3 regions of the Bariatricus sp. SGI.161 genome follow, and region 3 is predicted to be linked to each of the others. Evidence: predicted binding sites of a transcription regulator. Region 3 holds the regulator's gene; each other region holds the start of a gene.
What was found. Region 3 encodes HrcA, which represses chaperone genes, less so after heat shock. Its sites were predicted from a motif close to TGTTAGCACTCNNNNNNNNNGAGTGCTAACA; they were not measured.
Positions count from the first base shown of each region.

Region 1: ACQRBH_RS09995 (Hsp20/alpha crystallin family protein) is a predicted target of HrcA. The motif match lies at 1,596-1,626, and genes of this name have one in related genera.
Region 2: ACQRBH_RS09935 (co-chaperone GroES) is a predicted target of HrcA. The motif match lies at 4,771-4,801, and genes of this name have one in related genera.

Region 1 is NZ_JBNPLX010000015.1:630-10,987, forward strand. Features, by position in the region: gene ACQRBH_RS09990 (citrate/2-methylcitrate synthase) at 30-1,421, shown strand; gene ACQRBH_RS09995 (Hsp20/alpha crystallin family protein) at 1,747-2,169, shown strand; gene ACQRBH_RS10000 (DUF4870 domain-containing protein) at 2,304-2,849, opposite strand; gene ACQRBH_RS10005 (hypothetical protein) at 2,876-3,115, opposite strand; gene smpB (SsrA-binding protein SmpB) at 3,134-3,601, opposite strand; gene rnr (ribonuclease R) at 3,582-5,741, opposite strand; gene secG (preprotein translocase subunit SecG) at 5,864-6,106, opposite strand; gene eno (phosphopyruvate hydratase) at 6,245-7,540, opposite strand; gene ACQRBH_RS10030 (4-hydroxybutyrate dehydrogenase) at 7,614-8,729, opposite strand; gene ACQRBH_RS10035 (YitT family protein) at 8,867-9,709, shown strand; gene glmM (phosphoglucosamine mutase) at 9,737-10,358, opposite strand, start outside.
Region 2 is NZ_JBNPLX010000014.1:72,334-82,691, forward strand. Features, by position in the region: gene ACQRBH_RS09910 (YifB family Mg chelatase-like AAA ATPase) at 1-263, shown strand, start outside; gene dprA (DNA-processing protein DprA) at 272-1,351, shown strand; gene topA (type I DNA topoisomerase) at 1,392-3,473, shown strand; gene codY (GTP-sensing pleiotropic transcriptional regulator CodY) at 3,537-4,319, shown strand; gene ACQRBH_RS09930 (hypothetical protein) at 4,412-4,717, shown strand; gene ACQRBH_RS09935 (co-chaperone GroES) at 4,833-5,117, shown strand; gene groL (chaperonin GroEL) at 5,181-6,806, shown strand; gene ACQRBH_RS09945 (DUF6106 family protein) at 6,917-7,408, shown strand; gene guaB (IMP dehydrogenase) at 7,519-8,973, shown strand; gene ACQRBH_RS09955 (aldose epimerase family protein) at 9,184-10,212, shown strand; gene ACQRBH_RS09960 (peptidoglycan recognition protein family protein) at 10,304-10,358, shown strand, end outside.
Region 3 is NZ_JBNPLX010000005.1:30,016-40,373, reverse strand. Features, by position in the region: gene ACQRBH_RS04255 (polysaccharide deacetylase family protein) at 1-703, shown strand, start outside; gene ACQRBH_RS04250 (tRNA threonylcarbamoyladenosine dehydratase) at 763-1,488, shown strand; gene ACQRBH_RS04245 (replication-associated recombination protein A) at 1,489-2,805, shown strand; gene ACQRBH_RS04240 (metal-sensing transcriptional repressor) at 2,812-3,219, shown strand; gene ACQRBH_RS04235 (ATP-binding protein) at 3,359-4,033, opposite strand; gene ACQRBH_RS04230 (Crp/Fnr family transcriptional regulator) at 4,118-4,777, shown strand; gene ACQRBH_RS04225 (hypothetical protein) at 4,883-5,176, shown strand; gene hrcA (heat-inducible transcriptional repressor HrcA) at 5,746-6,789, shown strand; gene grpE (nucleotide exchange factor GrpE) at 6,807-7,508, shown strand; gene dnaK (molecular chaperone DnaK) at 7,547-9,442, shown strand; gene dnaJ (molecular chaperone DnaJ) at 9,580-10,358, shown strand, end outside.

The DNA of each region.
Region 1 (10,358 bases), on a different contig from region 3:
TTAAATCTCGGAGAAGCGGAGGAATGAGTATGGCTGAAAATGAATTGATGCACCTTGAAGACTTACACGAAACAGACATTTTAAAACAGAACATAGAAAAATTAGAACAGGAATTGATGAAAAATCACCGGATTGACCCCAACTTATATATTGAATATGATGTCAAACGTGGTCTGCGTGATTCCGCCGGAAAGGGTGTCTTAACAGGATTGACGGAAGTCTCTGATGTCTGTGCCTATAATCTCATCAATGGACGTCAGATTCCTGCTGAAGGTGCATTATACTATCAGGGAATTAATGTAAATGATATTGTAAACAGTCTGAAAGGTCGCAAATTTGGATTCGAAGAAACCATTTATCTTCTCTTGTTTGGAAGACTTCCCAGCAAAACAGAGCTCTCTATGTTTCTTGATGTTATGTTTGAATTACAGAATTTAAGCGGTCGATTTGTCCGTGATGTTGTCATGAAAGCTTCAAACGAGAATATCATGAACGCCATGCAGCGCTGTATTCTTACGCTCTATACATATGACTCTGATCCAGAAAGTATCACTCCTGGAAATGTACTTCGCCAGTCTCTGGAACTAATTGCCAAGCTTCCTCTGATTGCTGTTTATTCTTATCATTCATATCGACATTTCCGTAAGGACGAGACTTTACTGATCCGCAATCCACAGAAAGGGCTGTCTCTGGCCGAGAACATTCTGCTAATGTTACGTCCGGATAGTCAATATACCGAGCTGGAAGCCAAAGTATTGGATATCGCTTTGATTCTTCATGCCGAACACGGCGGTGGTAACAATTCTACTTTCACAACCCATGTTGTCACTTCCTCTGGTACAGACACTTATTCTTCGGTCGCTGCATCTATCGGTTCATTAAAAGGACCTCGTCATGGTGGAGCCAATCTAAAAGTCCAGAATATGTTTGCCGACATCAAAGCTCATATCAATGACTGGACCAACGAAGAAGAAGTAGCCATATATTTGCAAAAGATTCTTAATAAAGAAGCATTTGATCACTCTGGGCTAATCTATGGTATGGGGCATGCTGTTTATACACTCTCCGATCCTCGTGAAGTCATTTTGAAGAAATTCGCCAAAGCACTTGCCGAGGAAAAGGGATTAATGGAAGAATTTGCACTTTACGAACTGGTAGAACGCCTGGCCGGACAGCTAATCATGGAACACCGCAAACTGTTCAAAAATGTCTGCGCCAACGTAGACTTTTACAGCGGTTTTGTCTATACTATGCTAGGCATTCCACAGGAATTATTTACCCCAATCTTTGCAATTGCACGTATGCCCGGTTGGAGTGCTCATCGTTTAGAAGAATTAATCAACGCCGGCAAGATTATTCGTCCTGCTTATAAATATGTGGGAACACATGAAGATTTCACTCCGCTTGAAGAACGGAATTAAAGAATAGAATTATTATTCAACATAAGATATTACAACGAGAGCAGATTTTCTGCTCTCTTTTTTATTGAAATCTCAAATAAAATGATGTTGGGGATCAAACGCCCCACCTATGAGCAAGCTCATATGGGTTTAGATCTTTTGTCCTTGGTATCATAAATTTAAAAATTATAAAAAAGTTAGCACTCACCTATTGACACTGCTAACAATATGTGTTATATAATAACTATAACAAATAAAACAAAGCAAAATACCACCGGTGATTTCGTATAAAACCAAAACGGATATCTTTTCACCGGTCAGGCATATATTTAAGGAGGAATGACTTATGTTACTTACAAACAGAGGATTTAATTTAATTGATGACATGTTTAATGATCCATTTTTCACCACTTCATATGACCGTACTTCTACACAGATCATGAAGACAGATATTCATGAAAAAGACGGGAACTACATGATCGCAATGGAACTTCCAGGATATGCTAAAGAGGACATCAAAGCTGATTTAAAGGATGGTTACCTTACCATTACAGCTCATAAAAATGAGACAAAAGAAGAAAAAGATGCAAAAGGAAAATGCATCCACAAAGAACGCTACACCGGCACTTGCAACAGAAGCTTCTATGTAGGTGACGAGATCAGCCAAGAAGACATTAAAGCCGCATTCAAAGACGGGGTCCTTCATCTGACATTCCCGAAGGAAGTACAGAGACAGGAAGAACAGCCAAAATTGATTACCATTGAGTAATCTTTAATTATAAAGGGACCAGGTCCCACGTTGTCAGGGAATTATTCCCTTTCTTATATAGATGATCCTATCTTATAAATCTCATATATAAATGAAGCAGTTGTCAACCTGACAACTGCTTCATTTATATAAAATCATTTTAATATTTTAATCTTTCCTATCAAAGGTAATTCTTTTTTCTGTCCTTTACATGCAGCAACAATGCCCATAATCATCAGGATAAAGCATGCAAAACTTAAGATATCAAATGCCCACGAAAAGATGCTTTCTCCAAAGTTGATGACAGAATGCAATCCCCACACCCAATCTCCATCTAAAAGATCTATAATAGACGAAACAAGGAATAAAACCAGTCCTTGGTTTGCATGGAATCTTACATACTGCGAACGCTTATCTCCGGCTAACAATGGGATTAATACCAGGATTCCAAAATAGGAGAGTATACCCATCCCTTTATTTCCGCGTACTTCCTGCGGATCAAAATACTCTTCCGTATCATATGTATACTGTTGTTTTTGATCTGTCTGCTGACCATATGTATACTGTTGTTCCTGGCCCGTCTGCTGACCATATGTATACTGTTGTTCCTGGCTTGTCTGCCGAGGGATCTCTGCCCCACACTGCGGACAGAATCGGATGTCATCATCCACCTTCGCACCACATTTTACACAATATGCCATTCTAATTTTCCTCTCTTTCCTGTGAATTATTCATCTTCCAGTCCCAGTATCTCCGCCAGAACTTCAATAATAATCTCATTTGTACAGGATTTTACATAACCCAACATATGTAAAGATATCTCATCTTGTTTCTGCGCTTCTGTCAATGTATCATCATGCTTCGTCTGATCGATCAGCTGAATTAACTGTGGCGTTAATTCTTCATACATTTCTACCGTCGTCTGTGTCACCAGTTTTCTTAAATCTTCTTTTTTTATTGGTACCATGTTTCCCTCCTTGCTTTGCTATCCAAAGTTACGCACTTTAAAATCCCGCTGTGCTTCTCTTTGCTGGTCTTTTTTTGCAATGTCCTGGCGTTTATCATATAATTTCTTACCTTTGGCAAGACCAATCTCTATTTTCACTAAACTACCTTTAAAATACACCTTTAGCGGTACGATTGCTACCCCTTTTTCTTTTGTCTTTCCGAGCAATTTATTAATCTCTGACTTATGAAGAAGAAGTTTTCGGACACGCAATGGATCTTTATTAAATATATTTCCTTTTTCATAAGGACTGATGTGCATACCATAGATAAAGACTTCACCATCTTCAATTCGGATAAATGATTCCTTAATACTGCATTTCCCCATACGTAAGGACTTCACCTCTGTGCCGTGCAGAGAAATGCCGGCTTCATAAGTATCTAATATAAAATAATCATGATATGCCTTTTTGTTGTTAGCTATCATCTTACCATTCGTCTTCGCCATCTTCCATATCTCCTTCATCTGCTAATTCAAAATCTATCGTTCGGAGCAGTCTGTCCGTATCAATCACCCGAACGGTCACCTGCTGTCCTAATTTATATGCCTTATGCGTATGCACACCTGCCATTTCATGACGATCTTCGAAATATTCATAATGATCATCTGTCATATTCGCCACATGCACCAGACCTTCTACAGTATTCGGAAGTTCCACATACATTCCCCATTTTGTAATACTGGATATGACTCCTTCAAAGATCTCACCGATATGCTGTTGCATATATTCCACTTTCTTTAATTTAACCGTCTCTCTCTCCGCCTCATCTGCTCTTCTCTCCATCTCGCTGGAATGCTTTGTCACGTCAGGAAGGATCTGATGATAATGTTCCATCTTCTTCTCATTCATCCTTCCCCGCAGATTATCCTTAATGATTCTATGAATCTGCAGATCCGGATATCGGCGAATCGGAGAGGTAAAATGAGTATAATAATTAGCTGCCAGTCCAAAATGTCCGGTGTTCTCCGGTGTATATTTGGCCTGCTTCATAGAACGGAGTGCCAGACGGCTGATCAACGCCTCCTCTGGTGTATCTTCTACTTTTGCAAGCAACTTTTGAATTTCTTTCGGTCTGATTTCATTTACACCAACATGCATTGAATAGCCGAAATTATTAATAAATATTGCCAAAGCACGAATCTTCTCTTCATCCGGTGCTTCATGTGTACGATACACAAAAGGAAGTTCCTGCCAATAATAATCTTCGGCGACAGTCTCATTTGCAAGCAGCATGAAGTCTTCAATAATCTTTGTCGCCACATTGCGGTCATATGGCTTTATCTCAACTGGTCTTCCATTTTCATCTAATACCATCTTTGTCTCTGGGAAATCAAAGTCAATAGATCCTCTTTGTTTTCTGCGTTCCCGGAGAATTCCTGACAATTCCTTCATCAATTCAAACATGGGAATCAAAGTACGATACCGTTCGCATTCTTTTGCATCTCTGTCTACAAGAATCTTTTTGACACTTGTGTAAGTCATTCTTTCATCGACATGGATAACCGTCTCTGCAATCTCATGATCGATTACAAGCCCCTTCGGGTTCACTGTCATGATGCAGCTAAGCGCCAGACGATCTTCTCCAGCATTCAGCGAACAGATTCCATTCGAAAGCTTATGTGGAAGCATAGGAATGACACGATCCACAAGATATACGCTCGTTCCACGTTCCAAAGCCTCCCGGTCAATCGCACTATTTTCCTGTACATAATTCGACACATCTGCAATATGAACCCCCAGGATATAATTGTCACCATCACGTTCAATCGAGACAGCATCATCCAGATCTTTCGCATCTTCTCCGTCAATCGTCACCATCTGCCAGTCCCGGATATCCTTACGGCCATCCATATCAGCCTCGCTAACGTCCTTTGCCACACGCTCAGCCTGATTTAAAATTTTTTCTGAAAATTCTACCGGCAGATCATACCCTTTTACAATAGACATAATGTCTGTTCCCGGATCATTGACATGTCCTATAATCTCTATTACTTTTCCTTCAGGCTTGCGTCCTTGTTCACCATATGAAGTCAATTCCACTACTACTTTATGACCATCCACTGCACCTTTTGATTTTTCAACCGGGATGAAGATATCCTGCGCGAATCTCTGATTATCTGGTATCACAAATCCATAATTCTTGTTCGCCTTCATCTGATACAGTCCGACAATCTTTGTCAAGCCTCTGGATACAACCCTTACAATCTTACCCTCCCGGCTTCTTCCCTGTGGCTCCTTTGTAATTACGACTTCTACCTCATCGCCATCAAATGCACCATTTACATGTTCCTCATCAATATATATATCTGAATCCTCACCTTCAATTACAACAAATCCAAATCCTTTCAGGCTCGCGCGATAGATTCCAGTCAGACGTTTCGCCTCTCCTTTGCAATATTTGCCCTTCTTAGAAAGATAGATTTTTCCATCCTCCTCCAAAGATTCCAATACCTCCCGCAGGGCATCTCTCTGATCTTTGGAAACCTGCAGAAGCATTGCAAGTTCTTTGAACTTCATAGGCACATATAAATCATCACAAATCAAATCATAGATTACCTTTTTTCGCTTTTCAAATGTCTTGTCCATCTCTTACAAGTCCTCCATTTAAGAATATTTCCACAAGAAACGATGTCACTTTCATCAAATATACACAAAGAGACACTCCCATACAGGAGTGTCCCACCATTCTCATAAAAATATGCCTTATCTTATGCAAATACTTTTAAATTCAACACTGCTGCCAATACAACAAACAGGATCGCAAGGAACTTCGTAGACTTCACCAGCGCACCTTCCATAGAACGACCTTTGTTCTGACCCCAATAAGAATCTGCCATACCACTGATTGTTCCAAGCCCAGCTGATTTACCTTCCTGCATTAATACGATTGCCGTCAATGCGATACAGTCTATTGCAAATATAATCATTAATACCGTTTTTAAAATCTCCACTTTCTACACCTCCTGCGGATAAACCATACTTATTCTAGCATAAGGAAGACAAAATGGCAAGGAAAATTCAATTGGGGACGTAGTAAAATTAAATTTTACTACGTCCCCAATTGAAAAATGTGGTGTACCTTTTTGACACTAAAATGGATTTTCATACTCGGCGACATCGCCAAGCCGTTCTTCGATCCGCAATAATTGATTATATTTTTCTACTCGTTCGGATCTGCACGGAGCTCCTGTCTTAATCTGTCCTGCATTAAATGCTACTGCGATATCTGCGATCATTGGATCTGCTGTCTCGCCGGAGCGATGGGATATGATAGTCTTGTATCCGGCGTTTTTTGCCATTTCAATTGCGTCAAAAGCTTCTGTCAGAGTACCAATCTGGTTGACTTTTATGAGAATCGCATTGGCTACTTCTCGTTTAATTCCTTTTTTCAAGCGATGGGTATTGGTGACAAAGAGGTCATCACCGACTAACTGAAGGTCTAACCCGAGTCTTGTCGTCAGTAATTCCCACCCTTCCCAATCTTCTTCATCCAATGGATCTTCAATAGATACAATGGGAAATTCTTCTGCCAGGTCTGCGTAAAAATCGATAAGTTCTTCAACCGAACGAACAATCTTTTTGTTCTTCATCTTTCCTTCGCCTTCGAATACATATTTTTTAAAGCTTTTGTCATATAATTCTGAAGCAGCTACATCAAGTGCAATTACAACTTCTTCTCCTGGTCTATATCCGGATCTTTTGATTGCATCTGTAATAAAGTGCAACGCTTCTCTGGCATCTGGAAGATTCGGTGCAAATCCACCTTCGTCTCCGACTGCAGTGCTGTAGCCTTGTTCTTTCAACAACTTTTTTAATGTATGATAGATTTCTGCACACATTCGAAGGCCTTCCCGAAAACAGACTGCACCGGCGGGCATAATCATGAACTCCTGAATATCAATCGTGTTATCGGCATGTTTTCCTCCATTCATAATGTTCATCATCGGAACCGGCATCCGTTTGGCATTCGTCCCTCCAAGATACGCATATAATGGCTGACGCAGTGCAGATGCCGCTGCCCTTGCAACTGCCATGGACACTCCAAGCATAGCATTGGCCCCCAGATTCGACTTATTTTCCGTTCCGTCTAATTGAATAAGGATTGTATCGATAGCTGCCTGATCTAATACATTCATTCCTATAATTTCAGGAGCAATCCGTGCATTCACATGATCCACTGCACGTTCAACACCAAGTCCTCCGTATCTATCCTCACGATCTCTTAATTCTACAGCCTCAAACTGTCCGGTCGAAGCGCCAGAAGGAACACTGGCACATCCCCAATACTCATCTTCCGCAAGTACTTCTACTTCTATCGTAGGATTTCCACGAGAATCTAATATTTCTCTTGCGTATACATCCGTAATTGGCAAATATTTATACATGAGACATTTCCTCCTTTTTGGGAAATATTATTTGCCAATTCCGGATTTATAATGCGGGATTTCCTTCATATAATTAGTACAATTTTTTGTATATTTCTGCCATCTGCTGCCAAGACAGCTTTACATAACTCTGATTCAACAGACGCTGCTGACTTGCTTCAACACTCTTGGCAAAGCTTTCGATTTCATCCTCTGTCATGCCATATTCATGTAACTGCTTTCTGGAAATAATTTTATCCAGAAGTTTTTCTAATTCTGTATAGACCTGTCTTTCCTCACAATCCAAAAGCTTGCCCAAGAAATGATTCAGTCCCTGGATCTTTCCTTCTGGTTTCAGCTCCTGATACACTGCAAATACGGCTGTTAAGAACTGGTAATTTGCTTCGCCGTGTGTCACATGATATACACCACTTAATGGATAAGACATGGCATGTACTGCTCCGGTACCGGCATTTCCAAATGCAATTCCAGCCAGATTACTTGCTGTCAGGAATTCATCCAGAAGATTCCATCGATATTCCGGTCCATTTTCAACAATTTTACGAAATCCATCTATAATCATCTCCATGGCTTTCATACTGAACATTTCTGTATATAAGTTTGCTTTCGGAGACACATAAGATTCAATCGCATGAATAAATGCATCAATCGCACTGGTTGCAAAAAATGGATATGGCAATTCTCTTAAAAGTTCCGGTATCAGCACTGCATCATCTGCGTAAATCTCATCAACCGCCAAGCCCAGCTTCGTATGCAGGCTGGTTAATTCCGTAATCGATACATTGGACACTTCCGATCCTGCTCCACAGGTTGTTGGAACTGCAATCAATGGGCGAACTTTTTGAAGCGGTACTTTGCGCTGAAATATCTCTTCTGCTCTATAATTCCCACCTAAAACCAAGATCTTTGCCATATCTATGACTGCACCGCCGCCAATTGCAACAATTCGTGTACACTCAGTCCTTGCAAAATCTTGAAGAAGACCATCTATCATAACATCTGTCGGTTCTCCGGCTCCATATTTACTCTTATACTCCACATGTGCTTCAATCTTTAATGGAGCAAAATAAGTCTCATATATATGCCGACTTGCCAGAACAAAATCACCCTTTCCAATCTGATATTCCCTCACAAATTCTTCCGCATCTGCAAATTTTTGAATTTTTGATTTTTGTTGAAAAACTTTCAATCTTCTCTCCTCATTTCCTATTATGATTTCTAGGTATAATATAGCATTCTTTCATTGACTTTTCTATACCTGAGCGTTACAATCGGTGTGGTATCAAGGGTGATCCTTTAAAAAATAATATAATTGGGGAATGTATTATGAAATCACAACTGAAAAACTTTGTTTTATTAACTCTGAGTACACTGGTTATGGCAGTTGGCATCTATTTCTTTAAATTTGCCAACAACTTTACTTTTGGCGGTATTACAGGTCTCGCAGTCTTAGTCGCCAGATTATGCCCAATTTCTGCCGGTGATTTTTCTTTTATCGCCAACATGATTCTATTGCTGATTGGCTTTATTATCCTGGGGAAAAAGTTTGCAGCTAAAACAGCATATAGCAGTATTTTATTATCTGTAACTTTATCGGCATTAGAACGCATCTATCCTATGTCCCATCCATTAACTGATCAGCCAATCTTGGAACTTGCATTTGCAATCGCACTTCCTTCTATTGGCTCTGCAGTATTATTCAACATTGGTGCTTCCAGCGGTGGAACGGATATTGTTGCTATGATTATGAAGAAATACACCAGCATGGATATCGGAAAAGCATTGCTTGCTACTGATTTTATCGTTACATTAGCTGGATGTTTTGTCTTCGATATAGAGACAGGATTATATTCTTTCCTGGGATTGGCACTTCGTTCTTTTATGATTGATGGTTTTATCGAAAGTCTGAATCTTTCCAAGTATTTTAACGTTGTCTGTTCCAATCCGAAACCAATCTGTGATTTTATCAGAGATGATCTTAACCGAAGTGCAACTATTGTATTGGCTCAAGGTGCATTTTCCGGCGAAGATAAATACATTTTGCTCACGGCATTAAACCGGATGGAAGCTATAAAACTTCGTAATTTTATCAAGGAGAATTCTCCAGATGCATTTTTATTGATATCAAATACCAGTGAGATCATAGGAAAAGGGTTCCACTCAATCTAGAGTGGAACCCTTTGTATTCAGAAAACTTTATTCAACAATCAGGCCTTCTGCTTTAATCACTTCAATCACCTGGTCTACATATTTCTCACATAACTCATCTGTAGCCGCCTCAACCATAACACGAATCACAGGCTCTGTACCACTTTCTCTTACCAGAATACGTCCATCGTCACCTAAAGCTTCTGACACTGCGTTGACAGCATCAATCACTGCAGGATTCTCTCTGGCAGTCTTCTTATCAGCCACACGGACATTTTTCAATAACTGAGGATATATCTTAACTTCTTCTGCAAGTTTTGCCAGGCTTTGCTTTTTCTCCAGCATTACTTCCATGAGCATAAGAGATGTCAGGATTCCATCTCCTGTTGTCGCATGCTTACTAAAGATAATATGTCCAGACTGTTCTCCACCAAGTGAGAAATTATTACGAACCATATTTTCATATACATATTTATCGCCGACAGCCGTTTTTTCATATTTTAATCCAACTTTATCACAAGCTTTATATAAGCCCAGATTAGACATGATCGTAGTCACAATCGTATCGCCGTTCAGACGCCCATTTTCTTTCATATATTTTCCACAAATATACAGGATCAGGTCTCCGTCAATGACATTTCCATTTTCATCGACCGCGATACATCTGTCC
Region 2 (10,358 bases), on a different contig from region 3:
TGCGTTATTTGGAAACGACAATCAGGACGAACTCCATGCTTAGTGCGAAGGATTTGCAGAGATATTGTGTCTTAGGAGCAAAAGAAGAACGTCTGATGAAGCAGGCATTTAACGTATTAGGACTTACAGCACGGACTTATCATAAGATATTACGTGTTGCACGGACGATTGCCGATATGGAGATGAGTGAGCAGATTCGGGAGCATCATCTGAAAGAGGCAATTGGATATCGAACAATGGAAAAGAAGTATTGGGGAAGGTGAAAGAGTAAATGATGTATGAATATTGGCTGTCAGCAATTCGCCCATTATCTGACAAGAAAAAAAGACTGTTGAGAGAAGAATATGGAGATGGAAAAACTATATATAATATAGAAGAAATACATCTGCGATTCCTGAACTTTTTGGAAAGTCGAGATGTGGATACTATTTTAAGATCAAAAAAAGAATGGGAGATAGAGAAGTGTTGGGAGAAACTGCAGGAACAAGGGATACGGATGATTCCGTATTTTTCAGAAGAATATCCCAAGAAGCTTACGAATATTTCGCAGCCACCTTACGCACTCTATGTAAAAGGTAGCCTTCCCAGGGAAAATCAGGTTTCAGTTGCAATTGTAGGTGCAAGAAGATGTACACACTATGGTGAACAGATTGCGTTAGAGTATGGTGAGGCTTTGGCTTCAGAAGGAATACAGATTATCAGCGGAATGGCGAGAGGAATTGACGGGGCGGGGCAAAGAGGAGCGCTGAATGCAGGAGGAGCAACCTATGGAGTGCTGGGATGTGGGGTAGATATCTGTTATCCCAGGGAGAATATTGGATTATATATGGATATTCAACAAAAGGGAGGAATCATATCTGAACAGATTCCCGGACAGCCCCCGTTGCCGGCTTATTTTCCTGAAAGGAATCGAATCATCAGTGGACTGGCGGATGTGGTTCTTGTGATAGAAGCAAAAGAAAAAAGTGGGTCGCTGATCACGGCTGATATGGCACTGGAGCAGGGAAAAGATGTGTATGCTTTGCCGGGACCTGTGACGAGTTCTATGAGTCAGGGATGCCATCGTTTGATTCGTCAGGGTGCAGGAATCCTGATATCCCCGGAAGATTTATTGATTGAGTTAGGTATAAATATTGTGAATCAAGGGCAAATAATTGACAAAAATGAAAAAGTGCTTGAAAGTACAGAAAATATGGTGTATAGTTGTCTCGGTTTATTTCCAAAGGGAATGAGTCAGCTATTAGAGGAGACTGGACTGAATGTACAGGAACTCCTGGAACAGCTGATTACTCTGGAAATGAAAGGATATGTGAAAGAAATATCTAAAAATTATTATGTAAAGCTCCGGTAGATGATACCGGTGGATATATTTTCATGGAGGAAATTATTTTATGGCACGTTATCTTGTAATTGTGGAGTCACCAGCAAAAGTGAAGACCATCAAGAAATTTTTAGGAAGTAATTATGTGGTGACCGCATCAAATGGACATGTAAGAGATCTGCCCAAGAGTCAGCTTGGAGTTGATGTTGAGCATGATTACGAGCCGAAGTATATTACAATCCGGGGAAAAGGAGAGATTCTTGCCAACCTTCGCAAGGAAGTGAAGAAGGCCGATAAAGTGTATCTCGCAACTGACCCGGACCGTGAAGGAGAAGCAATTTCATGGCATCTGAGTCAGGCTTTGAAATTGGAAAATAAAAAGACGTACAGAATCAGTTTTAATGAGATTACTAAAAATGCCGTAAAAGCATCTCTGAAAAATGCGCGAGAAATCGATATGGATCTTGTTGATGCACAACAGGCACGAAGAATTCTTGATCGAATTGTTGGATATAAGATTAGTCCGCTTTTATGGGCAAAGGTAAAGAGAGGATTAAGTGCCGGACGTGTACAGTCGGTAGCACTTCGAATCATTGCAGACAGAGAAGATGAGATCAATGCTTTTATTCCAGAAGAATACTGGACATTGGATGCGAACCTGAAGGTAGAGGGCGAGAGAAAACTTCTGACAGCTAAGTTCTATGGAACAGATAAGAAGATGACGATTCATTCTCAGAAAGAGCTGGATGCAATCATCAAGGATCTGGAATATGCAGACTATTCAGTGGCAGATGTAAAAAAAGGTGAGAGAACGAAGAAGTCACCAGTACCTTTTACGACGAGTACTTTACAACAGGAGGCATCTAAAGCACTGAATTTTGCAACAGCTAAGACAATGAGGATTGCCCAGCAGTTATACGAAGGAATTGATATTAAAGGAAATGGAACGGTAGGTCTGATCACTTATCTTCGTACCGATTCCACCCGTGTCTCTGAAGAGGCAGATGCCAACGTGCGGGAATATATTGCTTCAAGTTATGGACAGGATTATGTGGCTGTAAATGAGGCAAAGTCTGGAGATGGGCATAAGATTATTCAAGATGCTCACGAAGCAATTCGTCCGACGGATGTGACACGCACTCCGGCAGCAATGAAGGATTCCTTAACCAGAGACCAGTTCCGTTTGTATCAGTTGATCTGGAAGCGTTTTGTTGCCAGCAGAATGCAGCCCGCAAGATATGAGACCACATCTGTGAAGATTGCAGCTGGAAAGTATTATTTTACAGTGGCGGCTTCCAAGATTGCATTTGAAGGATTCCGAACGGTATACACAGAAGCAGGAGAAGAAAAAGAAGAAAATAATGTATTGCTGAAAGGATTGGATAAGGATTCCGTTCTTTCTAAGGAAAGTTTTGAGACAAAACAGCATTTTACACAGCCACCGGCACATTATACAGAAGCAACCTTGGTAAAGACATTGGAAGAGTTAGGAATTGGACGTCCGAGTACTTATGCACCGACGATTTCTACCATTATTGCAAGACGTTATGTGGCAAAAGAGAATAAGAATCTGTATCTGACGGAACTTGGAGAGGTTGTGAATAATATTATGAAGCAATCCTTCCCAAGTATTGTGGATGTGAATTTTACAGCCAATATGGAAAGCCTTTTGGACGGTGTGGCAGAAGGTAAAGTGAATTGGAAGACAATTATTGAGAATTTCTATCCTGATCTGGAGGCAGCAGTAGAGATTGCGGAGAAAGAACAGGAACAAGTGAAAATCGAAGATGAAGTGACGGATGTCATCTGTGATCAGTGTGGACGAAATATGGTCATTAAATATGGACCACATGGACGTTTTCTGGCATGCCCGGGATTTCCAGAATGTCGTAACACAAAGCCTTACCTAGAGAAAATAGGTGTTCCTTGTCCGGTGTGCGGTAAAGATGTGGTAATTCGAAAGACGAAAAAAGGAAGAAAATATTACGGATGTGAGAACAATCCAGAATGTGAATTTATGTCATGGCAGAAACCATCTACAAAGAAATGTCCAAGGTGTGGAAAATATATGGTAGAGAAAGGGAATAAGCTTCTCTGCGGTGATGAGCAGTGTGGATATGTAGAAAATAAAGAAAATAACAAAAATAATTAGGAAATTAATTGAAACTTCTAGAATTGTATGATAATATATCAATCAAAGGATGGTGGAATGTCAATGAGCGTACAATTGTTAGATAAAACCAGAAAAATCAACAAATTACTGCACAACAACAATTCGAGTAAAGTTGTATTTAATGACATTTGTGAAGTGCTTACGCAGATTTTAGATTCGAATGTATTAGTCGTAAGTAAAAAGGGAAAGGTACTTGGGGGAAGCAAATGTGACAATGTACCTTATATTAAAGAATTGATTGAGCAGGAAATCGGAAAACATATTGATGATATGCTAAATGAGCGACTTTTGAGTATCTTATCAACTAAAGAGAATGTGAATCTGCAGACATTAGGTTTTTCTGAAGATGCAGTGAAAAAATATCAGGCAATTATTACGCCGATTGATATTGCAGGAGAGCGCCTGGGTACTTTATTTATCTATAAAAAAGAACAGATGTATGAGATTGATGATATTATCTTGAGTGAGTATGGAGCAACAGTTGTAGGATTGGAGATGCTTCGTTCGGTGAATGAAGAAAGTGCTGAAGAGACCAGAAAAGAACATATTGTCCAGTCGGCAATCAGTACATTATCTTATTCAGAGTTAGAAGCTATCATTCATATTTTTGATGAACTTGATGGAACCGAGGGAATTCTGGTTGCAAGCAAGATTGCGGATCGTGTTGGAATTACGAGATCTGTAATTGTAAATGCACTCCGTAAGTTCGAGAGTGCCGGCGTAATTGAATCACGTTCTTCCGGTATGAAAGGAACCTACATTAAAGTTGTTAATGATTATGTATTTACAGAATTAGAACATATCAAAGCAGAACGTATGAAATAGTCAGAGTAGAAAGGGTATCGGGCAACTGATACCCTTATTTGAGTTTAGCTGTAATATCTCGACGGGGTATCAATAGGAAAGGAGAAATATATATGTACGAAAAGTGTCCGGCAGAGCTTCAAATGTCGAGAATGGTACTTAAAGACGGATATTTTGATGAAACTTCTCATAGTTGTAAAATCATTACGTATAATCCAGACGAAGAATGCATATATTTTCTATCAGAGGAGACAGAACTTCCGATATTTTCACTGGATGGAATCTATGAATGCCGTATTGAGACGTCAAACGGAAATATTGGGTGCAATGGATTCATCAAAGAGCGTTATTGGAATAAATCGGGTAAGATATTGAAGTTTCAGATTCGAAATGGATTTTATAAAAAACTTGTAAACTAAATAGAAAGTGTGTTGACAAAGTAGAAAGAGAGTGCTATTTTATATCTAGAGTCTTTTAGCACTCTCTTTTTGTGAGTGCTGACAAATCTTTGAATATAATTAAGGAGGAATAAATATGAAATTAGTACCATTAGGAGACAGAGTTGTATTAAAGCAGTTGGTTGCAGAAGAGACTACAAAGTCAGGAATAGTCATTCCTGGACAGTCAAAAGAAAAACCACAGCAGGCAGAAGTAATTGCTGTTGGACCAGGTGGAACAGTTGATGGAAAAGAAGTGACAATGAATGTTACAGTTGGACAGAAGGTTATTTATTCTAAATATTCAGGAACAACTGTAGAGATTGAAGACGAAGAATATATTATTGTAAAACAGGATGACATTCTTGCCATCTGTGAATAAAGAACAGTCAATAATAATGAATATAGAAAAGTTTTTTAATAGAATATAGGAGGCAGATTTATCATGGCAAAAGAAATTAAATATGGCGCAGAAGCAAGAAGCGCATTGGAAGCAGGAGTTAACCAGTTGGCAGACACAGTGAGAGTAACACTTGGACCAAAAGGACGTAATGTTGTTCTTGACAAATCATTCGGTGCACCACTGATTACAAATGATGGTGTTACAATTGCAAAAGAGATCGAATTGGAAGATGCTTTTGAGAATATGGGAGCACAGTTGATCAAGGAAGTTGCATCTAAGACAAATGATGTTGCCGGAGATGGTACTACAACAGCAACTGTATTGGCACAGTCTATGGTACATGAAGGAATGAAGAACCTGGCAGCAGGTGCTAATCCGATTATTCTCCGTAAAGGTATGAAGAAAGCAACAGATGCAGCTGTTGAAGCAATTGCTAAGATGTCCAGTAAAGTAAGAGATAAAGATCAGATCGCAAAAGTTGCAGCAATCTCAGCTGGCGATGTAGAAGTTGGAGAGATGGTTGCAGATGCAATGGAAAAGGTATCTAACGATGGAGTTATCACAATCGAAGAGTCCAAGACAATGAAGACAGAACTTGATCTGGTAGAAGGTATGCAGTTTGATCGTGGATATGTATCTGCATACATGGCAACGGATATGGATAAGATGGAAGCTATTCTTGATGATCCATATATCTTGATCACAGATAAGAAGATTTCTAATATTCAGGAGATTCTTCCATTGTTAGAGCAGATTGTACAGTCTGGTGCAAGATTATTGATCATTGCAGAGGACGTAGAAGGAGAGGCACTTACTACGTTAATTGTGAACAAACTGCGTGGAACATTCAATGTAGCTGCTGTAAAAGCTCCTGGCTATGGTGACAGAAGAAAAGAAATGCTCAAAGATATTGCTATTCTGACAGGCGGACAGGTCATCTCTGATGAACTGGGAATGGATCTGAAAGAGACTACGCTGGATCAACTTGGACGTGCAAAATCTGTAAAAGTACAGAAAGAGAACACAGTTATCGTTGATGGTATGGGCGATAAGAAAGCGATTGCTGACCGTGTGGCTCAGATTAAGATGCAGATTGAAGAGACAACATCTGATTTCGACAGAGAGAAACTTCAGGAAAGACTTGCAAAACTTGCAGGTGGTGTAGCTGTAATCCGTGTTGGTGCAGCAACAGAGACAGAGATGAAAGAAGCAAAACTTCGTATGGAAGATGCACTTGCAGCAACAAGAGCAGCTGTTGAAGAAGGTATTATTGCAGGAGGCGGTTCTGCATATATCCACGCTACAAAAGAGGTTGCAGCTCTTGCAGATACTCTGGAAGGTGATGAGAAGACAGGTGCGAATGTAATCCTGAAAGCTCTGGAAGCTCCATTGTATCACATTGCAGCAAATGCCGGATTGGAAGGTTCTGTGATCATCAATAAAGTAAAAGAATCAGAGCCAGGTATTGGTTTCGATGCATTGACAGAGAACTATGTAGATATGGTAGAGAGTGGTATTCTTGATCCGGCTAAGGTAACAAGAAGTGCACTTCAGAATGCAACAAGTGTTGCATCTACACTTCTGACAACGGAGTCTGTTGTTGCCAATATCAAAGAAGAGACCCCGGCAATGCCAGCTGGTGCAGGCGGCGGAATGGGCATGATGTAAACAGATACACATAAAGTGTGAAAATTTTGAAAACTCCTCTTGTGAGGAGTTTTCTTTTTGTCCTAAAATGTGCTACAATATCTTTAATTAAAATTTTGGAGGAAGAAAAAATGAGCGACTATTATACTGAACAATTGGTGAAGAAAAAACCAGATATGAAAGATATGATGACGAAAGCGATACTGATTGCGGTGACAATCGTATCTATTCTGGCAGTGCTTTATTATCCGATTATTATTCTGGTACCAGTTCTGTTAATCGGGCTTGATATATTCATGTTCCATCGGCTGAAGGTTGAGTATGAATACTTATATGTGAATGGCGATCTGGATATTGACAAGATTATGAATAAGTCAAAAAGAAAAAGAGTATTTTCGATGAATGTATCTGATCTGGAGATGCTGGCGCCGGCAGATGCAGTGGAGTTGCGTCAGTATCAGAATGCAAAGGTCTATGATTATAGTTCGGGAACTGGACTGGCAAGAGTGTATGCTCTGATAACAGCGAATCAGGGTGAGGTAAAGAAGATTCTGTTTGAGCCAAATGAGACAATTGTGGAAGGATTCTTCCTGATGGCGCCACGTAAAGTTATTCGCAAATAAATTGTCTGAAAAGAAAAAAGCGGACGAAATATGTTGACAAGTGATATACAAATTAGTTATTATAGCAGATAATCATAAAATTGAAGAGAGAGAAAGAGAGGATGACAATCATGGGAAAGATAATCGGAGAAGGCATTACGTTTGATGATGTACTTTTAGTTCCGTCTTATTCAGAAGTAATTCCAAATCAGGTGGATTTATCAACTTATTTAACAAAAAAAATCAAGTTAAATATACCAATGATGAGCGCAGGTATGGATACGGTAACAGAACATCGTATGGCCATTGCAATGGCTCGTCAGGGAGGAATTGGTATTATTCATAAAAACATGTCAATCGAACAGCAGGCAGAAGAGGTTGATAAGGTAAAGCGTTCCGAAAATGGGGTTATCACAGATCCATTTTATCTGTCACCGGAGAATACTCTGGAAGATGCCAACAATCTGATGGCTAAGTTCAGAATTTCAGGTGTGCCAATTACTGAAAATGGAAAATTGGTAGGTATTATTACAAACCGTGATTTAAAATTCGAAGAAGATTTCTCTAAAAAGATTAAAGAATCTATGACTTCCGAGGGATTGATTACAGCACCGGAAGGAATCACTCTGGAAGAGGCAAAGAAGATTCTTGCAAAAGCAAGAAAAGAAAAACTTCCGATTGTAGATGAGGATTTCAATTTGAAAGGTCTTATCACAATTAAAGATATTGAAAAACAGATCAAATATCCATTATCCGCAAAGGATTCCCAGGGACGTCTGCTCTGTGGTGCAGCGATCGGAATTACAGCAAACTGTCTGGAGAGAGCACAGGAACTTGTGAACGCAAAGGTTGATGTTGTTGTTATGGATTCTGCTCATGGGCATTCTGCCAATGTCATCCGAACTGTAGATATGGTAAAATCAAAATTCCCAGATCTTCAGGTGATTGCGGGTAATGTAGCGACAGGTGAGGCAACAGAGGCTTTGATCAAAGCTGGTGTAGATGCTGTGAAAGTTGGTATTGGTCCAGGATCCATTTGTACGACACGTATTGTGGCAGGTATTGGTGTTCCGCAGATCTCTGCAGTTATGGATTGCTACGAGGCGGCAGATAAGTATGGAATTCCGATCATTGCCGATGGTGGTATTAAGTATTCCGGTGATATGACAAAGGCTATCGCAGCCGGAGCCAATGTCTGCATGATGGGAAGCATCTTTGCCGGATGTGACGAGAGCCCGGGAACATTTGAACTGTATCAGGGAAGAAAATATAAAGTATATCGTGGAATGGGATCTATCGCAGCGATGGAGAACGGAAGCAAAGACCGTTACTTCCAGTCCGATGCAAAGAAACTGGTACCGGAAGGTGTAGAAGGACGTGTCGCATATAAAGGCTCCGTAGAAGATACGGTATTCCAGTTAATGGGTGGACTTCGTTCCGGTATGGGCTATTGTGGTACTCCGACAATCGAAGATCTGAAGAGAAATGGCAAGTTTGTTAAGATCTCTGCTGCTTCTCTGAAAGAGAGTCATCCGCATGATATTCATATTACAAAAGAGGCACCAAACTACAGCACAGATGAATAAAATATAATAATTTTTATAAAAAGCTATCCGCTTTACAGATATTGTAGAAGTGGATGGCTTTTTTATTGGAATCGGTATAAATAATGTTGACGATAGAATCAAAATGATATATGGTTTAGATTATGGAATAAATATTTCAGCAAGGAAGAGAAAGGTACAATGGTTGTGATCCGCCTATCTCTTCACGATTAAGAAAAAGAGGGTATGAGAATGAAAAGTGATTTTGGGACAACAGCAAAAGGAGAGAATGTGGTAAAATATTCTTTGAAAAATCAGAATGGAATGGAAGTTGTTGTGTCTGATTATGGTGCAACTTTGGTACAAGTTTTGGTTCCGGATCAGAATGGTTGTCTTCTGGATGTAGTGTTGGGATATGATACGGTAGAAGGTTATGAAAATGGTACGGTCCATCTGGGAGCAACGGTCGGCAGAGTTGCGAATCGGATTGGAAAGGCAGAGTTTGAGTTGAATGGAACAACTTATCATTTGACGCAGAATGATAATCAGAATTCTCTTCATGGCGGAAGGGATTACTATAATAAGAGAATGTGGCAAGTGGAAGAAGCAGATGACAGCCATGTAAGGTTCTATCTTTACAGTCCGGATGGTGATCAGGGGTATCCAGGAAATGCCAGGATTTATGTGACCTATACATTGACCGAAGAAAATGAAGTAAAGATTCATTATCAGGCAGTTTCGGATACAGATACTTTAATGAATCTTACGAATCACAGCTATTTTAATCTGGCAGGACATGCGTCCGGAACGATACTTGATCAGGAAGTTATGATCTGTGCAGATGCGTTTACCAGAGCGGATGCAGAGTCTATTCCCACCGGAGAGATCGTTCCGGTAGAGGGAACACCTATGGATTTCCGACAGATGAAGGCAATCGGCAAGGAGATCGATATGGATTATGAAGCTCTGAAATTCGGCCTGGGATATGATCACAACTGGGTATTGAATGGTACGGGCGAGCGTAAGATCGCACAGATGTATTGTGAACAGACTGGAATTACCATGGAAGTATCTACAGATCTTCCGGGAGTGCAGTTTTATACAGGCAATTTCCTTGAGCATGAACAAGGTAAGGAAGGTGCAGTATATGAGAAGCGTCAGGCCGCTTGTCTGGAGACCCAGTATTTCCCGGATGCTATCCATAAAGAGAATTTTGAAGGACCGGTTTTGAAAGCAGGAGAGAAATACGATACAACAACGACTTACAAATTCATAGTTTAAGAGGATTTTATCGGTTTTTAAGAAAGTCTTCATGAATACATAAAAAAGTTATGGTATACTCAGATGCAAGAACGTTAAACGGAGAAGACTCATGAAGAAGCGAAAAAGAAGATACCATAGAAAACTGACTGAAGCACAGCAAAAAA
Region 3 (10,358 bases):
TTATAAGATAAAAATTCTGTGTGGATTGCTTTATACATTTTGCCTGCTCCAGATTTTGGGGATTTCGGTGTACTATGAAGAGAAAAAAGAAAGTGTGACAAAGTTGGATGATGCAATTGCCTTTGTCAGTTCCTCTATGGTAGAAGAGCCGCCGAAGATAGCGATTACATTTGACGATGGCCCAAGCAGTCAATGTACGGGAAGATTGCTAGACGGATTAAAGGAGAGAAATGTAAAGGCTACATTTTTCCTGATCGGAGAGAATGCCAAAGAGAATCCTGAACTGGTGAAACGACTGGATGAAGAGGGGCATCTGATCGGGAATCATACGTATCATCATGTAGAGATTACAAAGGTTTCTGATGAAGAAGCAAAAAAGGAAATTCTGGATACAAATGAAGTAATCACATCAATTACTGGAAAATCAGTGGAATATATGCGGCCGCCGTTTGGCCTGTGGCAACGTAATCTGGAGATGGAGATCGAGGTTCTTCCGGTCATGTGGACCATAGATCCTCTGGACTGGACGACGGAAAACGTAGATGAAATAGTAAATAAAGTAGTGACGGAAGCAGAAGAAAATGATATTATTTTGTTACATGATTGTTATGATTCCAGTGTGGATGCCGCACTTCGAATCATTGATATCCTGCAGAAAAAAGGATTTGAATTTGTAACAGTGGATCAATTAATTATGAATTAAAAGATCTGTCAGACCAAAGAATAAGAATATAAAAAAACAGACGGAACAGGAAGAAGAATATGGCGGTTCATGAATTTTCCAGAACGGAATTATTAATAGGAGAAGAAGGATTACAGAGATTAAGACATGCAACGGTGATGATACTCGGCGTCGGCGGGGTCGGGTCCCATTGTATCGAGGCGCTTGCAAGAAGCGGTGTGGGAAAGCTGATCCTGGTGGACAATGATACGGTGTCTCTGACCAATATTAACCGGCAGTCCATTGCATATCACAGCACAGTCGGACGATATAAAACCCGTGTGATGAAAGAGAGGATTGTAGATATCTGTCCACAGACGGAAGTGATTACTTATGAAATGTTCGTATTGCCTGAGAATATGGAGCAGATTTTTGAACAGAGACCAGATTATATTATTGATGCGATTGATACGGTCACAGCTAAGATCGCGCTGGTTGAAAAAGCTCTGGAATTGGATATTCCGATTATCAGCAGTATGGGAACAGGAAATAAACTCCATGGGGAGCTGTTTGAGATTACGGATATCAGCAAGACCAGTGTCTGCCCATTATGCAAAGTAATGCGTAAAGAATTGCGTGCCAGAGGGATTTATCATCTGAAAGTCGTGTATTCCAGGGAGAAGTCGATAGATGTGTCACAAGGAACGACGGACGAAGAGAAAGGAAGCAGAAGGTCATTGCCGGGAAGTGTGTCATTTGTTCCTCCAATCGCAGGACTTCTGCTTGCCGGTGAAGTGATCCGAGAGCTGATGGAAGAGGTGGAATAGATGGATTTATTTGATTATGTCAGAGAAAAAAATATGGATAAGGAAGCACCGCTTGCTTCCAGAATGCGTCCCACAACTTTGGAAGAAGTAGTGGGACAACAGCATATTATCGGAAAAGGGAAGCTTTTATATCGTGCGATTAAGGCAGATAAGTTAAGTTCCATTATATTTTATGGTCCTCCGGGAACCGGCAAGACAACACTTGCAAAGGTGATTGCACATACGACCAGTGCAGAATTTACCCAGATCAATGCCACAGTAGCCGGAAAAAAAGATATGGAAGAAGTTGTACTTAAAGCAAAAGAGATGCTGGGCATGTATCAGAGAAAGACGATTCTGTTTGTAGATGAGATTCATCGTTTTAACAAAGGGCAGCAGGATTATCTGCTTCCGTTTGTGGAAGACGGAACGATTATTCTCATTGGAGCAACGACAGAGAATCCATATTTTGAGGTAAATGGAGCGCTGATTTCTAGGTCAAGTATCTTTGAGTTATATCCGCTGGAGAAAGAAGATATTAAGACATTACTGCGTCGGGCAGTCTATGATGTAGAAAAAGGAATGGGAAGCTATGGTGCGGTAATTGAGGAGGATGCTTTGGAATTCCTGGCAGATGTCTCCGGGGGAGACGCAAGAAACGCACTGAATGCAGTGGAGTTGGGAATCTTGACGACGGAGAGAAATGGCGACGGAAAGATCCATCTTACACTGGATGTGGCTTCGGAATGTATCCAGAAGCGTGTGGTACGTTATGATAAGACGGGAGATAATCATTACGATACGATTTCCGCATTTATTAAAAGTATGCGGGGATCTGATCCGGATGCGGCGGTGTATTATCTGGCCAAAATGCTGTATGCAGGAGAAGATATTAAATTTATTGCAAGAAGGATTATGATCTGCGCTTCGGAAGATGTGGGAAATGCAGATCCTATGGCACTTACTGTGGCAGTATCAGCAGCCCAGGCCGTGGAACGGGTTGGAATGCCGGAGGCCCAGATTATTCTGTCTCAGGCAGTGTTGTATGTGGCAACGGCACCGAAAAGTAATTCTGCCTGCAATGCCATCTTCAGTGCAATGGAGAATGTAAAATCCCACAAGACAACGGTTCCGCCGCATTTGCAGGATGCTCACTATAAAGGCTCTCAAAACCTTGGACATGGAATCGGATATAAATATGCACATGATTATCCGGATCATTATGTAAAGCAGCAATATCTTCCAGATGAGATTCAGGATGCAAAATTCTATGAGCCAAGCGATAATGGACATGAAAAAGAGATCAAAGACTGGATGAAGTACCTTCGAAAGGAATGAGAAATAATGATACAAGATGAATATACAGATTCCCAGAGTTTGATTTCCGGCAGGGAAGAGATAGACCATGCATATCTTCATGAGCATGGAATAGAACATTGCCATGAACATAGTCATAGCCATGAGCATATGCATGACCATGGTCATGTTCATAGTCCGGAAGAGAAAAAAGCAGTGATAAACCGTCTGTCAAAAGCCATTGGCCATCTGGAAGCAGTCAAGCGTATGGTCGAAAAGGACGCAGACTGCAGTGACGTTCTGATCCAATTGGCAGCAGTACGTTCTGCCATCAATAATACCGGAAAAGTAGTACTGAAAAACCACTTGAATCACTGTATTGTAGAAGCAGTAGAAGAAAATGATATGGAAGCCATTGAACGCCTGAATCAGGCAATCGATAAATTTATGAAGTAGTGTCGTTTTGCAGTTGGCGAAAACGGTTGATGACGATGCGGAGGAATCCTTTTTGGTTGGAAAAGTTTGGCGATTGGGAATGTCAGGCGCAGGGATAGAATCAATCTATCCCTGCGCCTGACATTCCCAATCACAAAACCTAATCAACCAGATTCCCATCAATCCCAATGGTCACGACTTGCCAGGGGATGAATTTTCCACTTGTTTTTAGTGCTTCGGTTGCTGCCCGTTCAATTCCACCGCAGCAGGGGACTTCCATGCGGACGATAGTAAGACTTTTGATGGAATTGTTTTTAATGATCGCTGTTAATTTCTCTGTATAATCGCCTTCGTCTAATTTGGGACAGCCGATTAAGGTAATGCGGTTTTTGATGAAGCGATTATGAAAATCCCCATAGGCATATGCGGTACAGTCTGCCGCAATTAACAGGTCTGCATTTTCAAAATATGGTGCATTGACCGGAACCAGTTTGATCTGAACAGGCCACTGATTAAGTTGGCTTGGTGAAGGAGTGCATCCTGCGAATTCTGTTGGCTTTTCTTCTTTTGGTTCCCTCATTTCTGCAATCATTTTCTTGATATTCAGATGCTTTTGTACTGCTTCTTCATCGTATGCTGCGGCCTCTCGTTCTTCCAAAGTGATTGCGTTGGTCGGGCATACCGGAAGACAATTGCCGAGACCATCGCAATAGTCATCACGGATCAGCTTTGCTTTCCCGTCTATCATAGCAATGGCGCCCTCATGGCAAGCGGCAGCACAGGCTCCACATCCATTACATTTTTCTTCGTCTATATGAACCATTGTTCTTAGCATATAAGTACCTCCTTGATTTGTTGTATCTAATTTACTACAATTATAAAATAAAATATGTTGTTTTTCCAACGATTGGAGGAGCTTATGAAAATAAATATTGATATTTTGAAAAAATCTCCGTTGTTTATGGGAATTGAGCAGGAAGAGATAGAGAAGATAATGCCTGTTTTAGAAAGTAAGATGAAAGTATATCAGAAAAATGAGATGATACTTGGAGAGGAGGAACCGGTAGAGAATCTTGGGGTAATTCTAGAGGGATTTGTACAGGTAATATGTGAAGATGTATTTGGTAACCGTTCGATATTGGAACAACTTGGTCAAGGAGAACTGTTTGGGGCAGCATTTTCTTGTGCAGGAATCAAAAAAAGTCCAGTCAGCGTTGTGACAGTGACGGATTGTACTGTTTTACAGGTTCCTGTGAAGAAAATATTTGAATTGTCTGCTGAGGGTTCTCTATTACAGCAGAAGTTCTTTATAAATATGGTACAAATATTTGCGAGAAAAAACGTGATGCTGGGAGAAAAGATCCGCCATATTTCAAAACGAACTACTAGAGATAAATTATTATCTTATCTGTCCGAACAATCAAAAAGAGCAGGAAGCAGGCATTTTACCATTCCATTTAACCGACAGGAATTGGCAGATTATCTCTGTGTGGAGCGGAGTGCGATGTCAACGGAACTGGGGAAACTAAAAAAAGAAGGTATTCTTGATATGTGCAGAAGTGAGTTTTGGCTAAAGTAGAAAAAACATTGAGTTTTTATTATTTAAAATGTATAATCAGTTATAGAACGAATTGGGGAATGCTTCGCTGGAAGATTCCTAATTTACATTTTAGGAGGGAATATCATGAAAGTTTACGATTCAGTAAAAAAGGAAGAATTAGAAGTGGATGGAACAAAAGGATTGATCCAGATCATGAAGGATGGACGTCAGGTAGATTTATATCTGAAAGAAAAGAAATCTGACGCAGATGGTTATATGAGCTGGGATGTAGAACACTGGTCCAGTATTGATCCAAAGAGATTTATTCGTTGCTACTCATTAGAAGGAAGAGTATTGGGTGAATCTACCGGACATAATATCTATGACCTTGAAAATGAGTTTAAGCCGGAAGAAGCAGAAAAAATCGAGCTTAGTTAGGAATTTAGATGCGTTAGTTGGTAATTGAGGAGTGTACGGCAAAAGGGAGCTGGAGCGGCTGGCCTGTATCCGGTATCCTTCGCTTGGAATCCATAACAGAACAAAGAGCTGCAATTTCGTGACCGGACTGATTCACCGAGAAATTTGGATAATTTCTCGATTCAGCAGTCCTTTCGAATTTGGCTGGATGCCAAATTCTCACACGGAATTGCAGCTCTTTGTTCTGTAACGGATCCTAGCGCTTGGCTAGACGGATACAGGCCAGATGCTCCAGCTCCCTTGCGCCTGACATTCTCAATTACTGAACGATCTCATCCGAGAGGTATTCCCAGTGCGTAACACAATGGGGAACGATGTTTTTATATTATTCATCGTTATTTCGATAGATTTTTGATAATACTTTTCCACTTTTCATCATGCGCAGGAATCCTCCCTCATCTAAATTCATTTTATAAAAAATATGTAAACTATGTTGACAAATGAAAACCATAGTGATACATTAATAGTCGAAGATGTTAGCACTCCTTAAATTCGAGTGCTAACAGGGAAATCCGAAAGGAGGAGTACAGATGATAGCGGATCATGGACTTAGTGATCGTAAATTAAAAATTCTGCATGCAATCATTCAGAATTATCTTGAGACCGGCGAGCCTGTTGGTTCCAGAACGATTTCAAAATATACGGATTTGAATCTGAGTTCTGCAACGATTCGTAATGAGATGGCTGATCTGGAAGAGCTTGGTTACATTATACAGCCACATACGTCTGCTGGACGAATTCCTTCGGATAAGGGCTATAGACTTTATGTTGATATGTTGATGGAAGAGAAGGAACAGGAACTGAATGAGATGCAGGAGCAGATGCTGGATAAGGCAGACAAGATGGAACAGCTTCTGAAGCAGGCAGCGAAAGTTCTTGCCAGTAATACGAATTACGCAACAATGGTCTCTACACCAATGAACAGCGCGAATAAAATTAAGTTCATTCAGTTGTCTATGGTAGACGAGGAACAGATCATTGCGGTGATCGTACTTGGCGGTAATGTGATTAAGAACAAGATTATTAATATAGATGAACCACTCAGTAATGAAAATTTATTGAAGTTGAATATGCTTCTTAACACAACGTTAAATGGTATGTCTATTGAAGAGATTAATCTTGGATTGATTGCAAGGCTGAAAGAGCAGGCTGGAATACACAGTGCAGTGATTGGAAATGTTCTGGATGCAGTAGCGGATGCCATTCAGATCGATGAAGATATGCAGATCTATACAAGTGGTGCTACGAACATATTTAAGTACCCGGAATTGAGTGATAATCAGAGTGCTCAGGAAATTATCAGTGCTTTTGAAGAAAAGCAGCAATTGACGGAACTAGTGACACAGACGCTGGCAAAAGAAGATAATACAGGGATTCAGGTATATATTGGTGATGAGACACCGGTACAGACTATGAAGGATTGTAGTGTTGTCACCGCAACTTATGAATTGGGAGATGGCATGAAGGGAACCATAGGTATTATCGGACCAAAAAGAATGGATTATGAACATGTATTGAAATCTATGAAACGGCTTCAGAATGAGCTGGATCGGATGTTTCATAAAAAAGAATAAGAAAGGTGGAATAACCCTTGGAAAATAATCAGGAGAAGAGCCAGGAAGAGATGGTAAAAGAAGCAGTTGAGGAGGCAAAGAAAGCTGTTGCAGAGCAGACAGAAGCCGACGAAAAAGCTGCAGAAGAAACTGGCGACGAAAGAGATAATGAAGTAGAATCAGAAGCGGACGCTGCTACAAAAGAAGATGCTGAATCAGATGAAATTGCTGACGAAGCAGAAGCCAAGAACAGTGATGAATCCAAATCTGAAAAAAAGATATTTGGCAAGAAGAATAAAAAAGATAAAAAGGACGAGAAGATCGAAGAACTGACAGACAGACTTACTCGTCAGATGGCTGAGTTTGATAACTTCCGCAAGCGTACAGAAAAGGAAAAATCCCAGATGTATGAAATAGGAGCGAAAGATATCATAGATAAGATTCTTCCGGTAGTTGACAATTTCGAGCGTGGGCTTGATGGTGTCAAGGAAGAAGAAAAGAACGATCCCTTCATCCAAGGAATGGAGATGGTGTATAAACAGTTATTGACTACACTGGAAGGAGTAGGGGTCAAGCCTATCGAAGCGGTAGGCAAAGAGTTCAATCCTGATTTCCATAATGCAGTGATGCATGTGGAGGATGAAAACTTTGGTGAGAATATTGTAGCCGAAGAATTCCAAAAAGGATATATGTACCGTGACTCTGTAGTGAGACACAGTATGGTAAAAGTAGCAAACTAAATTGAACTTCATTTTAAAATAATTAGGAGGTCTTTATAATGGGCAAAATTATAGGTATTGACTTAGGAACAACAAACAGTTGTGTAGCTGTTATGGAAGGTGGCCAGCCAACGGTCATCGCAAATACAGAAGGTGCAAGAACAACACCATCTGTTGTAGCATTTTCAAAAACAGGAGAGCGTCTGGTAGGTGAACCTGCAAAACGTCAGGCAGTAACAAATGCTGAGAGAACAATCTCTTCTATTAAGAGAGAAATGGGCAGCGATTACAGAGTTACAATTGATGACAAGAAATATTCTCCACAAGAGATTTCTGCTATGATTCTTCAGAAATTGAAAGCAGACGCAGAAGGATATCTTGGAGAAAAGGTAACAGAAGCTGTTATCACAGTTCCTGCTTATTTTAACGATGCTCAGCGCCAGGCAACAAAAGATGCTGGTAAGATTGCAGGTCTTGATGTAAAACGTATCATCAACGAGCCTACAGCTGCAGCTCTGGCATATGGTCTTGATAATGAAAAAGAACAGAAGATCATGGTATATGACTTAGGTGGTGGTACATTTGATGTATCAATCATCGAAATTGGTGATGGTGTCATCGAAGTATTGTCTACAGCTGGTAATAACAGACTTGGTGGTGATGATTTCGACCAGAAGATCACAGATTATATGATTGCTGAATTCAAGAAACAGGAAGGTGTTGATTTATCTACAGATAAGATGGCACTTCAGAGATTAAAAGAAGCTGCTGAGAAGGCTAAAAAAGAATTGTCTTCTGCAACAACAACGAATATTAACCTTCCATTCATCACAGCAACAGCAGAAGGTCCAAAGCACTTTGATATGAATCTGACAAGAGCAAAATTTGATGAATTGACACATGATCTCGTACTGAAGACATCTGAGCCTGTACAGAGAGCACTTTCAGATGCAGGAATCACAGCATCTGAGTTAGGTCAGGTATTATTGGTTGGTGGTTCTACACGTATCCCGGCTGTACAGGAAGAAGTAAAACGTCTTACAGGTAAAGAGCCAAGCAAATCTCTGAACCCAGATGAATGTGTAGCACTTGGTGCTTCTGTTCAGGGTGGTAAACTTGCCGGAGATGCAGGAGCTGGAGACATCCTTCTTCTTGATGTAACTCCATTGTCACTGTCTATTGAGACTATGGGTGGTGTTGCTACAAGACTGATCGAGAGAAATACAACAATTCCTACCAAGAAGAGCCAGATCTTTTCTACTGCAGCAGACAATCAGACAGCCGTTGATATCAATGTCGTACAGGGTGAAAGACAGTTTGCAAGAGATAACAAGTCTCTCGGACAGTTCAGACTGGATGGAATCGCACCGGCTCCACGTGGAGTACCGCAGATTGAAGTTACATTCGATATTGATGCAAATGGTATCGTAAATGTATCTGCGAAAGATCTTGGAACAGGAAAAGAACAGCATATTACCATTACTGCTGGCTCTAATATGTCCGATGAAGATATTGAAAAAGCTGTAAAAGAAGCAGCAGCATTCGAAGCTCAGGATAAGAAACGTAAAGAAGGAATTGATGCTAAGAACGATGCAGATGCATTACTTTTCCAGACTGAGAAGGCACTTGGTGAAGTTGGGGATAAGATTGATGCAGCAGACAAAGCAGCAGTAGAAGCTGACTGCAAGGCATTAAAAGAAGTCCTTGATAAAGTAAATATGGATGATATTTCAGATGCACAGGTCGCAGAGATGAAAGCTGCAAAAGATAAACTGATGGAAAGTGCACAGAAAGTATTTACAAAGATGTATGAGCAGGCTGGAGCTGCGGCAGGTGCAGGCCCGAATCCGGGCGCAGGCGCAGGTCCAAATCCAGGCCCGAACCCAGGAGCAGGTCCGGCACCGGACGGTTTCCAGGGAGACGATGTTGTAGATGGAGATTATAAAGAAGTCTAATACACTTGGCGAGGTTCTTGTAAGCTTGGTGTGAAGGCTGTTCCGCGGAACTCAGTAATACCAGACAGAGCTGAGCTTCGCGGAACTTCCTTATGTCTTGAAATAAATCTTAAGATTAGAGAAGAAAGGGATAGACGATGGCAGAATCAAAGAGAGATTACTATGAAGTGCTTGGCGTCAGCAGAGATGCGGACGAAGCGACTTTAAAAAAAGCATACAGACAGGTTGCCAAGAAATATCATCCTGATATGAATCCCGGTGATGCAGAGGCTGAAAAGAAGTTTAAAGAAGCTTCGGAAGCTTATGCAATTCTGAGTGATCCGGAAAAGCGTCGTCAGTATGACCAGTTCGGCCATGCGGCTTTTGAAGGCGGTGCCGGCGGAGCTGGTGGTTTTGGTGGATTTGATTTTAATGGAGCAGATTTCAGCGATATTTTCGGTGATATATTTGGCGATTTATTCGGGGGCGGCGGACGCAGAGGCCGTGCCAGCCAGGGCCCAATGAAGGGTATGAATATCCGTAAGAGCGTAAGGATTACGTTTGAAGAGGCAGTGTTCGGATGTGAGAAAGAATTAGAAGTTGTATTGAAAGATCCATGTCCAAAATGTGGCGGTACCGGTGCAAAAGCGGGCACTTCGCCAGAGACTTGTCCAAAATGTGGCGGAAAGGGTCAGGTTGTATATACGCAGCAATCCTTCTTTGGAACTGTTCAGAATGTGCAGACTTGTCCGGATTGTGGTGGAACAGGAAAAATCATTCGTGAAAAATGTCCGGATTGTGGCGGAACAGGATATATTTCCAGCAAGAAAAAGATATCTGTTACTATTCCGGCAGGTATTGATAATGGTCAGAGTGTTCGCATTCGTGATAAGGGTGAGCCTGGAACAAATGGCGGACCAAGAGGAGATCTGTTGGT